Regions from separate parts of the Pantoea osteomyelitidis genome, predicted to be linked through region 3. Evidence: predicted binding sites of a transcription regulator. Region 3 holds the regulator's gene; each other region holds the start of a gene.
What was found. The regulator CRP, encoded in region 3, controls carbon source genes, mostly activating them, when cyclic AMP is high. The targets are predictions, from matches to a motif close to ATGTGANNNNNNTCACAT.
Positions count from the first base shown of each region.

Region 1: aaeR (HTH-type transcriptional activator AaeR) is a predicted target of CRP. The motif match lies at 2,073-2,090, and genes of this name have one in related genera.
Region 2: mlc (sugar metabolism global transcriptional regulator Mlc) is a predicted target of CRP. The motif match lies at 1,626-1,643, and genes of this name have one in related genera.
Region 4: cdd (cytidine deaminase) is a predicted target of CRP. The motif match lies at 1,375-1,392, and genes of this name have one in related genera.

Region 1 covers NZ_JBGFSN010000005.1:25,613-29,830, forward strand. Annotated here, with positions in the region: gene tldD (metalloprotease TldD) at 1-1,103, shown strand, start outside; gene aaeR (HTH-type transcriptional activator AaeR) at 1,138-2,055, opposite strand; gene aaeX (p-hydroxybenzoic acid efflux pump operon protein AaeX) at 2,350-2,553, shown strand; gene aaeA (p-hydroxybenzoic acid efflux pump subunit AaeA) at 2,561-3,493, shown strand; gene aaeB (p-hydroxybenzoic acid efflux pump subunit AaeB) at 3,504-4,218, shown strand, end outside.
Region 2 covers NZ_JBGFSN010000004.1:1,080,155-1,084,372, reverse strand. Annotated here, with positions in the region: gene ABU178_RS10235 (MFS transporter) at 1-603, opposite strand, end outside; gene ABU178_RS10230 (LysR family transcriptional regulator) at 699-1,598, shown strand; gene mlc (sugar metabolism global transcriptional regulator Mlc) at 1,732-2,949, shown strand; gene bioD (dethiobiotin synthase) at 3,044-3,748, shown strand; gene ABU178_RS10215 (nucleobase:cation symporter-2 family protein) at 3,926-4,218, shown strand, end outside.
Region 3 covers NZ_JBGFSN010000008.1:19,226-23,443, forward strand. Annotated here, with positions in the region: gene ABU178_RS16890 (phosphoribulokinase) at 16-885, shown strand; gene ABU178_RS16895 (OsmC family protein) at 921-1,325, opposite strand; gene crp (cAMP-activated global transcriptional regulator CRP) at 1,628-2,260, shown strand; gene ABU178_RS16905 (YccS/YhfK family putative transporter) at 2,319-4,218, shown strand, end outside.
Region 4 covers NZ_JBGFSN010000004.1:1,654,757-1,658,974, reverse strand. Annotated here, with positions in the region: gene ABU178_RS12865 (NAD-dependent malic enzyme) at 1-279, opposite strand, end outside; gene cdd (cytidine deaminase) at 434-1,324, opposite strand; gene ABU178_RS12855 (CidB/LrgB family autolysis modulator) at 1,447-2,139, opposite strand; gene ABU178_RS12850 (CidA/LrgA family protein) at 2,150-2,524, opposite strand; gene metG (methionine--tRNA ligase) at 2,676-4,218, opposite strand, start outside.

The DNA.
Region 1 (4,218 bases), on a different contig from region 3:
TGAACCGTTCGCTTTATGCCACGTTGGATCCGCTCAGCAGCCTGACGCGGGAAGACAAAATCGCTCTGCTGCATCGCGTTGATAAGGTTGCCCGCGCCGCGGACAACCGGGTGCAGGAAGTCAACGCCAGCCTGAGCGGCGTTTATGAGCAGGTATTAGTGGCGGCGACCGACGGTACGCTGGCCGCAGACGTGCGTCCGCTGGTACGTCTCTCCATCAGCGTGCAGGTAGAGGATAACGGCAAGCGTGAACGCGGCTCCAGCGGCGGCGGCGCGCGTACCGGCTATGAGTTCTTCCTCGCCGATGAGAATGGCGATGTGCGTGCGGATGCCTGGGCGAGAGAAGCGGTGCGTATGGCGCTGGTGAATCTTTCCGCCGTTGCAGCGCCTGCCGGCACCATTCCGGTGGTGTTAGGCGCGGGCTGGCCGGGCGTGCTGCTGCATGAAGCGGTCGGACACGGTCTGGAAGGCGATTTTAATCGCCGCGGAACCTCGGTATTCAGTGGTCAGATGGGCCAGCTGGTTGCTTCTGAACTCTGCACCGTGGTGGATGACGGCACTATTGAGGGCCTGCGCGGCTCGCTGGCAGTGGACGACGAAGGCGTACCCGGCCAGTATAATGTATTGATTGAAAACGGCATTCTGAAAGGCTATATGCAGGATAAGCTCAACGCGCGTCTGATGGGCATGAAGCCGACCGGCAACGGCCGTCGTGAATCCTATGCGCATCTGCCGATGCCGCGCATGACCAACACTTACATGCTGGCAGGTAAATCAACGCCGCAGGAAATTATCGAAAGCGTCGAGTTTGGTCTTTATGCGCCTAACTTTGGCGGCGGCCAGGTAGATATCACCTCGGGCAAATTTGTTTTTTCGACCTCAGAAGCCTATCTGATTGAAAACGGCAAAGTGACCAAACCGGTGAAGGGTGCCACCCTGATTGGCTCCGGCATCGAAGCGATGCAGCAGATCTCCATGGTAGGCAACGATCTGGCGCTGGACAAAGGCGTCGGCGTTTGCGGCAAAGAGGGGCAGAGCGTGCCGGTGGGCGTCGGCCAGCCTACCCTGAAGCTGGATAAACTCACCGTCGGCGGCACCGCCTGATAGAGTTAAAAACAACCCGCCGCCTGGCGGGTTGTTAGTTTTTACGGTGCTGCTGATACTGCTGCGCGACTTTCTTAAAGTAGTCGGTAAGGTAATCGATGCAGACCTGTACCTTCAGCGGCAGCTTATCCTTCTCGGTATAGAGCGCGTAGACCGGGCGCGGTTCCGACTGGTATTGCGGAAAAAGAATATCGATCTCCCCGGCGTTGATCTCTTCAATCACCCACATCAGCGGCACATAGGCGATGCCGGTGCCCGCCTTCAGCCAGCGAATCAGCGTCAGTGAGTCGTTGGTGACGAATCGTCCTTGCGGCGCCAGACGCGTCACCAGGCCTTCCGGCGCGCTCAGTTCAAAGTTGTTGTCGGGCCGCACGCTATATTCCAGCCAGGAAAAGTTATCAATGTCGCCTGGTTTTTCCGGCGCGCCGTGCTGCGCCAGATAGCTTTTCGCCGCGCAGACCACCATCGGCATGGCGCCGAGGCGGCGTGAAAACAGGCTGGAGTCCTGGAGTTTGCCGACGCGGATCACCAGATCAAGACCGTTGGCGATCAGATCCGGCGCCGGGATGCCGGTGACCAAATTTACGCTCAGGCCGGGATACTCGCGCAGCATATCGGCGGTCATATCCGCGAGAACGTTTTGCGCCATGGTGGATGAGCTGCCGATGCGTAGCGTACCGATCGGGGTATTGTTAAATGCATAGAGCTGCTCGTGCACCTGCATCGCTTCCGCCAGCATACGACGACAGCCCTGATAATAGATTCTGCCCGCTTCCGTCAGGCCAATGCTGCGCGTACTGCGATTAAGCAGCTTCACCTGAAGTTCATCTTCCAGTTTCGCCACGATCTGGCTGATGGAAGAGACACTCAGATGCAGCTGGCGTGCCGCCGCGGTAAATGAACCCAATTCAACCACTTTGGCGAAAATGGACATGCTTTTAAGTCGTTCCATTATTTACTCTGACTAAAAAGTGATTTAGTGCACATTTTGTAGAAAACGTATAGTCAAGCGCGTTACTATGTGCGCGCCGGGTTAACATGCGGTTAATTAAGCTTGCCTGACATTCTGTTCTGTCGCCATGAATCAGAGCCAGAATGAGCCTGATGATACGCTATTATCTATTCAGCAGTGGTTCGGATGTGGACGACAGTTTACCTGTCATCTCGCCGTGCTTAACCTGTCGCGATCTGCTCGCGGCCTGGAACGCTATGGATTTACCCGGCATGGTCGAACTAAGGATTCCTGATGAGTGTGCTTCCGGTTTTTGTCGTATTTGGGCTCTCGTTCCCACCCATCTTCATTGAATTAATTGTTTCGCTGGCGCTGTTCTGGCTGGTGAAGCGTGTGCTGACGCCCAGCGGCCTTTATGATCTCGTCTGGCATCCGGCACTTTTTAACACAGCGCTTTATTGCTGTGTGTTTTACCTTGTATCCCGTTTATTCATCTGAGGTTTAAGTGAAAACGCTAATAAGAAAAATCGCGCGTTACGCGATTACCATCCTGTTAGTCATCGTTGCTGTGGTGATTATCTTCCGTGCCTGGGTGTTCTATACCGAATCCCCCTGGACGCGCGATGCCAAATTTGCCGCTGACGTGGTCGCCATTTCACCTGACGTCACCGGTCTGATCACCGATGTGCCGGTGCATGACAACCAGCTGGTGAAAAAAGGCGATACGCTGTTTATCGTCGATCGCCCGCGCTATCAAAAAGCGCTCGATCAGGCGCAGGCGGATGTCGACTATTATCAGTCGCTGGTCAGCGAGAAACGTCGCGAAGCCGGACGCCGTAATCAGCTCGGCACCCTGGCGATGTCCCGCGAGGCGATCGATCAGGCGAACAACGATCTGCAAACCAGCGAGCATCAGCTGGCGAAAGCGATCGCCACGCGCGACCTGGCGGAGATCGATATGGCGCGCACGACTATCAAAGCGCCTTCCGATGGCTGGGTCACTAACCTCAACGTCTATGAAGGCGAGTTTATTACCCGTGGTTCTGTGGCCGTCGCGCTGGTGCAGCAGCACTCATTTTATGTGCTGGCCTATATGGAAGAGACCAAGCTGAATGGCGTGAGCCGCGGTCACCGCGTCGAGATTACGCCGCTGGGCAGCAACATCGTGCTGCATGGCACCGTGGACAGCATTGCCGCAGGCGTGACCAACAGCAGCAGCTCGTCAGACAGTAAAGGCATGGCGACCGTGGATTCCAATCTGGAGTGGGTACGTCTGGCGCAGCGCGTGCCGGTACGCATTCGACTGGATGAGCAGCCGGGCAACCGCTTCCCGGCGGGCACTACCGCCACCGTGGTGGTCACCGGAAACCAGGATCGTCAGCAGACGGAAATTTCTCCGATCACGAAAATGTTTAATCGCCTGCGTGAGTTCGGTTAAGCGGGGCGACATGATCGAGTTTCTACGTTTCCCGATTAAGCTGACCTTCGCGCTGGTCGCCGCGCTGATGATCGGCTTCCATTTTAATCTGGAAACTCCGCGCTGGGCGGTGATGACCGCCGGTATCGTCGCAGGCGGCACCGCCTTTGCCGCTGGCGGCGATCCCTACTCAGGCGCGCTGCGTCATCGCGGGATCTTGCGTATTATCGGCACCTTTCTGGGCTGTATCGCCGCGCTCACAATTATGATCGCCACCATTCGCGCGCCGGTAGTGATGCTGCTGCTCTGCTGCCTCTGGGCCGGACTCTGCGTCTGGCTCTCCTCGCTGATCAAGGTGGAAAACTCTTATGCCCTCGGTCTGGCGGGCTACACCGCGCTGATTATCGTCGTCACTGCGGATGCCAACGGCTCGCTGACGCTGGCGCCGCAGTTTGCGGTGGAACGCTGTAGCGAAATCGTGCTTGGCATCCTGTGTGCCATTCTTGCTGATATGATCTTCTCGCCGCGCTCGATCAAAAAAGTCATCGATAAGGAAGTGGAGTCGCTGCTGGTGGCGCACTATAAGCTGCTGCAGCTGTGCGTGGCCCATGGCGATAAAGAGGAAGTCGATAAGGCCTGGGGCGCGCTGGTGCGCCGCACCACGGCGCTGAATACCATGCGCAATCAGCTGATGATGGAGTCATCGCGCTGGCAAAACGTCAGTCGCCGCATGACGATGCTGAATA
Region 2 (4,218 bases), on a different contig from region 3:
AAAACAGCCAATCGCGGCGATGGCGATCCGCCAGGAGAAAAAGTCGGTGAGTACGCCGGTCAGCAAACGTCCACTCATGCCGCCAATCGAATTACCGCTGATATAAAGTCCCATGGAAAAGGCGATAAAACCGGGATGGATCTCCTCACTCAGGTAAGTCATGCCCACCGCCGCCACGCCGCTCAGCGAAAGGCCAATCAGCGCCCGCATAATCAGAATGCCGTTCCAGCTGGTCATGGTGGAGGAGATCAAAGTAAAGATCGCCGCCAGCATCAGCGCGGTCACCATCACCGATTTGCGGCCAATGGCATCGGAGAGCGGGCCGGTTACCAGCAGGCCGAGCGCCATCAGGGCGGTGGAGACCGAGAGGGAAATGCTGCTGGCCGCCGGGGAGACGTCAAACTGCTGTGACAGCACAGGCAGGATCGGCTGCACACAATAGAGCAGCGCAAAAGTCGCCAGACCGGCGGAGAAAAGCGCCAGGGTGACGCGTAAAAATTGCGGCGTGCCGCGCGTAATAAACGGGCTGACGCTGACGCCAGTTAAAGAAGGACTGACTGTCTCGCTATCATCGAGCGTCACAGCATGAGAAGAGCGGTTCACAACACATCCTCAAATCATTCAACACGCTGTTAAGGGTAAAAAAGCGGTGGTAAGTTGTCTAATATATTAATAATCTCAAATGATATGTATAACATATGAATATTGAACTGCGCCATTTACGTTATTTCATCGCCGTAGCGGAAGAGCTGCATTTCGGCCGCGCCGCACAGCGTCTGCATATTTCGCAGCCGCCGCTCAGTCAGCAAATTCAGCAGCTGGAACAGGAGATAGGCGCACAGCTTTTTCTGCGTACTAACCGCAGCGTACAGCTGACCGCCGCTGGCGCGCAGTTTTTGCCCGATGCGCGGGCGATTCTGCAACAGGTAGAGCAGGCGTCGGAGCGCGCGGCGCGTCTGCACCGCGGCGAAGAAGGGGAACTGCGCATTGGCTTTACCTCCTCTGCGCCTTTTATCGGTCTGGTCTCAGACGCGCTTTACCATTTCCGTCTGCGCTGGCCCGCTGTGCATATCAGAATGCAGGAGATCAATACCCGGCAGCAGCTGGCGCCGCTGCACGAGGGCCGACTCGATCTGGGCATAATGCGTAACACGCCTTTACCCGCTGATTTACGCTATCAGCTCCTGCTGCGTGAACCGCTCTGCGCTGTGGTGCACTGGGCGCATCCGCTGGCCGACGCCGAACAGATCTCCATCCGCGCCCTTGCCAGCGAACCTTTTGTCTTTTTCGATCCGCAGGGCGGTACGGCGCTTTACAGCGAGATCCTCGCGCTGCTGCACCGTTATCAGATACAGCCCTATATCACGCAGGAAGTGGGCGAAGCGATGACCATCCTTGGACTGGTAGCAACCGGACTCGGCGTATCGATCCTGCCAGCCTCGTTTCGTCATGCGCGGCTCAGCGATGTGGTCTGGCTGCCGTTGCAGGAGGCAGATGCGCTGTCAGAGGTGTGGATGGTTTGGTCTGTGGCACGGGAACCCGGCGCGCAGATGGCGAATATGATGCGTTTGCTGTTAAGGGATGCGGAAGAAAAATAAGAATAATCTGCTAAAAATCATTTGTTTATGTGCTTTGAATCACAATTCGACGCAAATTATTAACTGAACCTGCAAAACTGTTCCAACATAGCCAGTGTTTATTTTGTGGCTCGAAAATATTATGGAGCAGGTCGTGAATCCGGACATTCAGCCTGGTCATATCGACCAGATCAAACAGGCCAATGCAGGCGCTATTTATCGATTGATCGATCAACATGGCCCGATTTCACGCATTGAACTCTCTAAACTCGCCCAGTTGGCGCCAGCCAGCATTACCAAAATTGTGCGTGAAATGCTGGATGCTCACCTGGTGCAGGAAACAGCGTATCAGGATCCCGGCAGTCGGGGCCGTCCCGCTATCGGCCTGACGCTGGATACGTTTTCCTGGCACTACCTCGCGATTCGTATCCGCCACGGCAATATTACGCTAACGCTGCGCGATCTCAGCAGTCGGGCGCTGGCAGAAGAAACGCAGCCGCTGCCGCCCGAAGCGGAAACACCACTGCTGGAGTGGCTGGTGACGCACATCGACAATTTTTTTATCCGCCATCAGCACAAGCTGGAGCGCCTTACCGCCATCGCGATTACCCTGCCGGGTTTGATCAATGCGGCCACGGGCGTGGTACATCGTATGCCCGGTTATCATATCCAGCAGATGCCGCTGGGCGCCACTCTGGAGCAGCGCACCGGCCTGCCGGTATTTGTTCAGCACGATATTTCCGCCTGGACGCTGGCCGAATCGCTGTTCGGCGCCTCGCGCGGCGCGCAGGATGTGATTCAGATTGTGATTGATGACACGGTGGGCGCCGGCATTATCAGCGCGGGTCAGCTGCTGCATAAGAGCGGACGGACGCTGGTGGAAGTGGGTCATACCCAGATCGATCCCTACGGTCAGCAGTGTTACTGCGGCAATCATGGCTGTCTGGAAACAGTTGCCAGCACCGGCAGCCTGCTCGGTCTTGCGGCGCAACGTCTGCCGACGCAGCCGGGCAGCGTGCTTCATCAACAGCCGATCAGCATTGAAAACCTGTGCCAGGCCGCGATGTCAGGCGACCAACTGGCGCGGGATGTCATTGCCAGCGTGGGTCATCATGTCGGGCGCATACTGTCGATGATGGTGAATATTTTCAATCCCCAACATATTCTTATCGGTTCACCCCTGAACCAGGCGGCGGAAGTGCTGTTCCCGGCGGTCAATGCCACCATTCGTCAGCAGGCGCTGCCAGCTTACAGCAAAGAGATTACCCTGGAACCAACCGGCTTTAGCGATCCTGGTACGCTCTGCGCCGCCGCGCTGGTTAAAGATGCGCTTTACAGCGGCTCTCTGCTGATCAAGCTTCTTCAGGGGTAAGTGCGCCTGAACTTGCGCTAACGCAAGCTCTGGCCCGTTGCCTTCACTTAGAATCCCTTCTTCATCGCGTAATCGCGTCTAAAGGAGGAGAAGGGTGAACACACTATTTGTTACCGGCACCGATAGCGCCGCAGGAAAAACCGTGGTTTCCCGCGCGTTATTGCAATGTTTTGCCAGGGCGAATTTCAGTTCCGTCGGTTATAAACCGGTGGCGAAATGCGCTATCCACACGGATGCGGGCCTGCGTAATAAAGATGCGTTGCTGTTGCAGTCCGCCTCAACCCTGTCATTACCGTACGAAGCCATTAACCCCGTCGCGCTGGAAGATGATGAAATCAGCACCAGTAAAGCTGTGCCGGTCGATTATCAGCGTCTGAGCACAGGACTAAAACAGCTGCGCGCTCAGGCCGCCAGAGTCATTGTGGAAGGCACGGGAGGCTGGCGCTGCCTGATGAACGACCTCTGTCCGCTTTCCGACTGGGTAGTGAAAGAGCAGCTACCGGTGATTATGGTGGTAGGGATCAAGCAGGGATGCGTCAGCCATGCGTTACTGACGGCACAGGCAATTGTTAACGATGGTCTGCCGCTGGCGGGCTGGGTCGCTAACCGTATCAACCCTGGCCTGGCGCACTACGCGGAGATCATTCAGGTGCTGCGTGCAAAGATCGATGCGCCGCTGCTGGGAGAATTGCCTTATCTTCCCCGCGCTGAACAGCGCGATCTTAGTCATTACCTCGATTTATCGTTGCTGGGCGGCGGCAGAAAGTTGCACTCAGAAAGTGCGAAACAGGCGCGCTGATGAAACAAAGTGCGGCAAATCGATCTTACATGAACCCATCGTTGCAAAACGCCCGGAATAAACGGGCACGTTTACCTGTTTTAATTCAATAAATTACAGATTTTTGCTTCTCGGCGTGCGCGTCTGGCGCAAAATATGCATTAGCTCTGCTGATAATTATTTTGCCGGAGCACCATTATGTCGCAATCGCATGAGAAGGGTCTGCTGTACGGGCTGGAAGCGCGTATCGCCCCTGCGCCCGCATTTTTTGCCGCTCTGCAGCATGTGCTGGCCAGCGTGGTAGGCATTATTACCCCGCCGCTGATTATTGGTTCGGTGCTGGGCCTGCAGGCCTGGATCCCTTATCTGATAAGCATGTCTTTATTGGTTTCCGGCCTGGGCACCTTTATCCAGGCGCGGCGCTTCGCCGGTATCGGCGCCGGTATGATCTGTCTGCAGGGCACCAGCTTTGCTTTTCTCGGCGTGATTCT
Region 3 (4,218 bases):
ACAGGGAGTTTTATCATGTCAGCCAGGCATCCGATTATCGCCGTTACCGGTTCCAGCGGCGCCGGCACCACCACCACCAGCCTCGCCTTTCGTAAAATCTTTCAACAGCTGAGTCTGCACGCGGCCGAGCTGGAGGGTGACAGTTTCCATCGCTACACGCGGCCGGAAATGGATATGGCGATCCGCAAAGCGCGCGATCTCGGTCGTCACATCAGCTATTTCGGCCCGGAAGCCAACGATTTCGGCCTGCTGGAGCAGACTTTTACCGAGTATGGTCACAGCGGCCACGGGCAGTCGCGCAAATATCTTCATACCTACGATGAAGCGGTGCCGTGGAATCAAGTGCCGGGAACCTTTACGCCCTGGCAGCCGCTGCCCGCCAATACCGACGTGCTGTTTTATGAAGGACTGCATGGCGGCGTAGTGACGCAGCAGCACAACGTGGCAGAGAAAGTGGATCTGCTGGTGGGCGTGGTGCCCATCGTCAACCTGGAGTGGATTCAGAAGCTGGTGCGCGATACCAGCGAGCGCGGCCACTCGCGCGAGGCGGTGATGGATTCGGTAGTGCGATCGATGGAAGACTACATCAACTTTATTACCCCGCAGTTTTCACGCACCCATATCAACTTCCAGCGCGTGCCCACGGTCGACACCTCAAACCCCTTCGCCGCCCGCAGTATTCCCTCGCTGGATGAGAGCCTTGTGGTGATCCATTTTCGCGGGCTGGAAGGGATCGATTTTCCCTATCTGCTGGCGATGTTGCAGGGATCATTTATTTCGCACATCAACACGTTGGTGGTGCCGGGCGGCAAAATGGGTCTGGCGATGGAGTTGATCATGGGGCCGCTGGTAAAACGGCTGATCGAAGGGAAACGTATCGAATAAGCTGTGAGGCCGCCGCGTCCGGCCTCACGCTGGCGTTACTGCGCCACGACTTCGTAGCTGTGGGTGATCTCCACGCCTTTGCCCAGCATGATCGCCACCGAGCAGTACTTTTCCGCTGAGAGATCCACCGCGCGCGCCACCGCTTTGTCGCTAAGATCTTTGCCGCTGACAATAAAGTGCAGATTAATATAGGTAAAAATGCGCGGCGCCTCTTCGCGGCGCTCGGAGGTCAGCTTCACTTCGCAGTCCGCCACTTCGTTGCGTCCTTTTTGCAGGATCGACACTACGTCAATAGCGCTGCATCCGCCTGCGGCCATCAGCACCATCTCCATCGGACTCGGCGCTTTGTCGCCCGAGTTGCCATCCATCAGCACCTGATGACCGGATGAGGATTCTCCCAAAAATGTCAGCCCTTCAACCCACTTCACACGAGCCTGCATAATAAACTCTCCTGATTCATTTAGTTAACGTCAGAGTACGCCCTCGCCGGCGAAACAGCAATCGGCCGGATTCGCCGTTTGCTGAAGCGAGACAACACAAGACAGTCGGTGAAAGCTGTGCTACAAACAGAGCTGAAAATATTTTTCGTCACTTATAGACGAATGCGGGACGAATCACGAGCACAGCTCACGACGGAGACCCGAATAATTTCCTGAATGGGAAACGCTTGACGATTTCACCGCCTGACAGGGAAAACGGCCCCCTGTATTTTGGGCACGATTACAACAGAGGATAACAGAGAATGGTTCTCGGAAAACCGCAAACAGACCCTACACTCGAATGGTTCCTGTCCCATTGTCATATTCATAAATACCCATCGAAAAGTACCTTGATTCACCAGGGCGAAAAGGCTGAAACGCTTTACTACATCGTGAAAGGCGCCGTTGCGGTGCTGATTAAAGATGAAGAAGGTAAAGAGATGATCCTCTCCTATCTGAATCAGGGCGATTTTATTGGCGAGCTTGGCCTGTTTGAAGAGGGCCAGGAGCGCAGTGCCTGGGTACGCGCGAAAACCGCGTGCGAAGTGGCTGAAATTTCCTATAAAAAATTTCGCCAGCTGATCCAGGTGAACCCGGATATTTTAATGCGCCTCTCATCGCAGATGGCGCGTCGCCTGCAGGTGACTTCAGAGAAAGTGGGTAATTTAGCTTTCCTTGATGTGACGGGCCGCATCGCTCAGACGCTGCTTAACCTGGCGAAACAGCCGGACGCCATGACCCACCCCGACGGGATGCAGATCAAAATCACCCGTCAGGAGATCGGTCAGATCGTTGGCTGCTCACGCGAAACCGTCGGACGTATTCTGAAAATGCTGGAAGATCAGAATCTGATCTCCGCACACGGCAAAACGATCGTCGTCTACGGCACCCGCTAATTCCGTATCACTCACGGCGTGATGGCAACATCGCGCCGTTTTTATTTGCGATGAGCTGATGTGGCGCCGAATCATCTACCATCCTGAAGTCAACTACGCCCTGCGGCAAACGCTGGTTCTTAGCCTGCCGGTGACGCTCGGCTGGCTGCTGGGCGATCTGCAAAACGGACTGCTGTTCTCGCTGGTGCCCGCCTGCTGCAATATCGCCGGTCTGGACACGCCCCATAAACGTTTTTTTAAACGGCTGATTGTCGGCGGCAGTTTGTTTGCCGCCAGCAGTTTGCTGATCCAGTGGCTGACGCTGAAGCAAGTGCCGTTGCCGCTGATTCTGTTTCTGATGCCGCTGCTGCTGGGCGTTACCGGCGAGATCAGTCCACTGCATGGACGGTTGCTGCCCGGCGCGCTGATCGCTGCCATCTTCACTCTCGGCCTGGAAGGGCATATGCCTGTCTGGGTGCCGCCGCTGCTCTATATCGGCGGCACGCTCTGGTATGGGCTGTTCAACTGGTTCTGGTTCTGGCTGTGGAAAGAGCAGCCGATGCGCGAAACCCTGAGCCTGCTTTTTCGCGAGCTGGCGGATTACTGCGACGCCAAATATACCTTGCTGACGCAGCTCACCGATCCGGAAAAAGCGCTGCCGCCGCTGCTAACGCGCCAGCAAAAAGCGGTGGATCTCATCACCACCTGCTATCAGCAGATGCACATGCTCTCCGCCAGCCGGGACAACAGCCATAAGCGGCTGACGCGCGCCTTTCAGGTTGCGCTCGATCTGCAGGAGCATATTTCCGTCAGCCTGCATCAGCCGGAAGAGGTGCAGAAGCTGGTGGAGCAGAGCCACGCCGAAGCGGTGATCCGCTGGAATGCCAAAACCATCTCCACGCGCCTGCGCGAACTGGCGGACGACATTCTTTATCATCAGCTGCCGGACCGGTTCGACATGGATAAGCAGCTCGGCGCGCTGGAGAAGATCGCCCGCCAGCATCCGGATAATCCGGTGGGCAACTTCTGCCTCTATCACTTCAGCCGCATCGCGCGCGTGTTGCGCAGCCAGAAGCCGCTCTATCAGCGCGACCTGATGGCCGATCGCCAGCGCCGTCTGCCGCTGCTCGCCGCCCTGCGCAGCTATCTGTCGCTCAAGTCCGCCGCGCTGCGCACCGCGGCACGCTTTGCCGTGATGCTGATGTTTGGCAGCACGCTGGCGCTGTTCTTTAATATTCCCAAGCCCTTCTGGATATTGATGACCATCATGTTTGTCAGTCAGAACGGCTATAACGCCACGCGGGTCCGTATTCAGCACCGGGCGCTCGGCACCTTTGCCGGGCTGGTGATCGCGGCGGCGACGCTGCGCTTCGCCGTGCCGGAATCAATCGTGCTTTCCGGCATGCTGGCGATTACCCTGATCAGCTATCTGTTTATCCGCAAATCTTACGGCTGGGCAATGGTCGGCTTTACCGTCACGGCGGTGTACTCACTGCAACTGCTCTCGCTGAACGGCGCGCAGTTTTTGCTGCCGCGCCTGATGGATACGCTGATGGGTTGTCTGATCGCTTTTGGCGGGATGATCTGGCTCTGGCCGCAGTGGCAGAGCGGCCTGCTGCGACAGAATGCGCACGATGCGCTGGAAACCTACCAGGAAGCGTTGCAGATGCTGCTTGGGCCGGAGCAGGCGTCGGGAAAGCTGGCGTACCAGCGCATACGCGTGAATCAGGCGCACAACGCGCTGTTCAATTCGTTGAATCAGGCGATGCAGGAGCCTGCCTTTAACCCGGAGTATCTCAAGGATATGCGTCTGTGGGTGACGCACAGCCAGTTTATCGTCGAGCACATCAATGCAATGACGATTCTGGCGCGTGAGCACACCATGTTGACCTCTGAGCTGGCGCAGCGCTATCTGCAATCCTGTGAAATCGCGTTGCAGCGTTGCCAGCAGCGGCTGGAATATGACAAAGGCTCAGACA
Region 4 (4,218 bases), on a different contig from region 3:
ATCCAGCAGGCGATAGAACAGCGTCTCGTTGGTGTCCTGAATGTTGCGCAGATAAACGTGCTTATCGTTATTGTTTTTAAAATCTTCGAACTGACGCCAGGCGCGCTGAGCTTGCTCCTCAATCGACTCTACCGCCTCAGGCAGCAGGCCGTTGAGGTTAAACTCGTTGCGCTCTTCCAGGGAAAAAGCGCTGCCTTTATTCAGTAACGGGAATTCCAACAGAATCGGGCCAGCGTAGGGGATATAAAGCGGACGTTTACTCTCGTAGTCGAGTTCCATGCAATGTGTGCTCCGGTTTCAGTTATTTCTGGCTTTCTGCCTGCCACGGCAACGCCAGTCTTCATCGTTGTGAGGAGAATTCTGACGTCCGATCCTATGAAATTTCTGAGAGATGTACAGCTTTTGTTAATAAAAGCAGACAAAACATTCGCGATCAGGCGTGGCGGAGGGCCACGACGTCAACATGCTGGCAGCCGAGCGCGGCAAGGGTGGCAAGGGTGGCGTCGCGCTGCGTTAAGATAGCCTGTTCCGCTTCGGCCAGCACCGCGCGCTGGATCTGCTGGCAATCTTCTCCGAGCATATTTAACAAAATCAGCGCCGCCTGCAATGGCGGCAGCGCGGGATTAAAAGCCGCATTTTCTGCGTAGCGACCGGCAACGATTTGTCCCGATGCGCTGAGCAGCGCCACGCCGCTGTGCGACTGACTGTAGGGTGCATGGCTGGCGCTGGCCGCCTGAATCGCCGCCTGTGCGAGGGCATCGCCCTGTGGCACATAGCCGTGATCCACTTTATCCAGCAGCAGCGCTTTGATAGCTAAATCGCGCGGGCCAAAGGCATCCGGCAGGTAATCTGCCAGCGTGCTGACGGCGCGATCGGGCAGGCTGATGCGAATTTCCGTGCCGCTGTTCAGCTCATTCATAAACTGCCGGCAGTGGCCGCACGGCGTGTAATTTACCGTGATGGTTTCCAGACGCGCTTCACCGCGCAGCCAGGCATGGGTAATGGCGCTCTGCTCCGCATGCACCGTCTGTTGCAGAGGCGTATGCAGAAACTCCATGTTGGCACCGAAATACCAGTGGCCGCTGGTGCCGCGCGCAATGGCGCCGACGTTGAAACGGGACACCGGTGCCAGTGCACAGGCCGCCGCCAGCGGCAGCAGCGCAAGCGCCAGCGCATCAGCCTCTATACCGGTTTGCTGTTGCAGCGTGGCGATTTGCGCAGGTGTCAGCACGGCCTGAAAGTTAGCATCGTCCAGCAGGGGCTGAACAGCAGACTTTAACGGCTCCGCCAGGGCGCTAAAAGCGGAATGAAAACGTGAATGCATGATTGCCTCGCCAGAATTGTCAGACGGCCGTGTGCCGCTTAACGATTTATATGTGATCTGCATCGCTCTGACAATGCAAGCATTTCGGCGTGTTTCAACTTTGCGAGATCTCTCGCAAAGTTTTAGCCAAACAGCTGCAGCAGAACAGGAAACAGGAAAGGGGCCAGCAGAGAGGTAATGATCCCGCAGATCACCAATGCCAGCGAGCTGAACGCGCCTTCCTGAAAATCCAGTTCAGCGCAGCGTGCGGTTCCCAGCGCATGTGACGCATTGCCGATCGCCAGCCCGCGCGAGGCTTTGGTTTTGATGCGGAACAGGTCGAGCAGCATATGACCGAACACTGCGCCGAACACCCCGGCGATCAACACGCAGATGGCACTGATGGCGGGAATGCCGTGCAGCGAAGCCGATACCGCCATGGCGATCGGCGTGGTGACCGATTTCGGCATGATGGTGGCGGCGATTTGCGGCGTTGCGCCCATCCACAGGGCGATAGCGGTGCCGGAGATCATCGCCGTCATGCTGCCGACAAAGCAGACGCTAATGATCGATTTCCAGCGCGCGCGAATTTGATGCATCTGCTCAAACAGCGGCAGCGCCAGCGCCACTACCGCAGGCTGCAAAAGCTGATTCAGAATGCTGCTGCCGGCAAAGTAGCGCGCATAGGGCATATGGGTCAGCAGCAGGATGGGAATAATAATCGCCATCGAAACCAGCAGCGGGTTGAGCAGGGAGATTTTCAGTCTGACCGCCAGCTTGCGGGCAAGATAAAAGGCGGCCAGGGTCAGCGGCAGCGACCACCAGATATCACTCATCGCGCTGCTCCTAGACCCGGCGCGGGCCGTGCAGCCGATGAGAGCTGAAACCCACGATCAGCAATACCAGAATGGTGCTGATCACACAGGAGACCACGATAGGGCCAAACTGAGCGCTGAGCAGATCGGTGTAGTTAATGACGCCGACGCTAATCGGCACAAACAGCAGTGCCATATTGCGAATAATCAGATGACACCCCGGCTTTACCCAGCGTACCGGTACGATGCGTGAGGCGAACAGGGCAAACAGGATCAGCATGCCGATGATGCTGCCGGGAATGGTGATGGGCAACAGCGAGGCCACGCCGTTACCGGCATACAGACAGAGGTAAATAATGATGAAGGCGCGCAGATAGCGCCAAATCACAGACAGCACGCTGGACATGACAGGCTCCTGTTTTCTTTGTGCTTATCATACGCTTAATTGGATTAGCGTGCTACCGATCACATTTATAGCTGAGAATGGCTGTCAGGAGAGGCGAAAAGAAGAGAGATTCCCCTCGCCACAGACGGGAGAGGGGAAGAGGAAAGCGCGCTTACTTCACCGGCATTCCCGGCTGAGCGCCGCTGTCGGCGGAGAGGATAAAGAGATCTTTCCCGCCGGGACCGGCTGAGAGCACCATTCCCTCTGAAATGCCAAAACGCATCTTACGCGGCGCGAGGTTCGCGACAACGATCGTCAGACGTCCCACCAGCACGGCCGGATCCGGATAAGCCGCACGAATGCCGGAGAAGATCTGACGTTTCTCACCGCCAAGATCCAGCTCAAGGCGCAGCAGCTTATCGGAACCTTCCACCCGCTCCGCTTTCTCAATCAGCGCCACACGCATGTCAACTTTGGCGAAATCATCGATGGTAATGGCGTCGCCAATCGGCGCATCGGCCAGCGGACCGCTGGCGGGCTTGTTCGCGGCGGCAGCGTCCTCTTTTGAGGCATCCACCAGCGCGGTAACTTTCGTCATCTCGATACGGCTGTAGAGCGCCTTAAACGCCGAAACGTCGTGATCAAGCAGCGGTTGCGCAATGCCTTCCCAGCTCAGTTCGCAATTCAGGAAAGCTTCGGCGCGCGCGCTCAGCGACGGCATCACCGGCTTCAGCCAGGTCATCAGCACACGGAACAGGTTGATGCCCATGGAGCAGATCGCCTGCAGATCGGCATCGCGGCCTTCCTGCTTCGCCACTACCCAGGGTGCCTGCTCATCCACATAGCGGTTGGCGATATCGGCCAGCGCCATGATTTCACGAATAGCGCGGTTATATTCGCGGCTTGCCCAGGCTTCGCCAATTCTTTCTGAGGCGTCGGTGAAGGTTTTATACAGCGCCGGATCCGCCAGCTCGGCCGCCAGCCTGCCGCCGAAGCGCTTGTTGATAAAGCCGGCGTTGCGTGAAGCGAGGTTAACCACCTTATTCACGATATCGGCGTTCACGCGCTGGACGAAATCTTCCAGGTTGAGGTCGATGTCATCAATGCGCGAAGAGAGCTTGGCGGCATAGTAATAGCGCAGGCTGTCGGCATCCAGATGTTGCAGCCAGGTGCTGGCTTTAATGAAGGTGCCGCGCGATTTGGACATTTTCGCGCCGTTCACCGTCACATAGCCGTGCACAAACAGGTTGTTCGGCTTGCGAAAGCTGCTGCCTTCCAGCATCGCCGGCCAGAACAGGCTGTGGAAGTAGACGATATCCTTGCCGATAAAGTGATAAAGCTCGGTGGTGGAATCTTTTTTCCAGAACTCATCGAAGTCGATATCGCCACGCTTGTCGCAGAGGTTTTTGAATGCGCCCATATAGCCGATCGGCGCGTCCAGCCAGACGTAAAAATATTTGCCCGGCGCGTCCGGGATCTCAAAGCCGAAGTAGGGCGCATCACGCGAGATATCCCACTGTTGCAGGCCCGACTCAAACCACTCCTGCATCTTATTCGCCACCTGCTCCTGCAGCGCGCCCGAACGCGTCCAGGCCTGCAGCATTTCGCTGAACGAGGGCAGGTCAAAGAAGAAGTGCTCAGAATCGCGCATCACCGGCGTGGCGCCGGACACCACCGATTTCGGGTCGATCAGCTCTGTCGGACTGTAGGTGGAG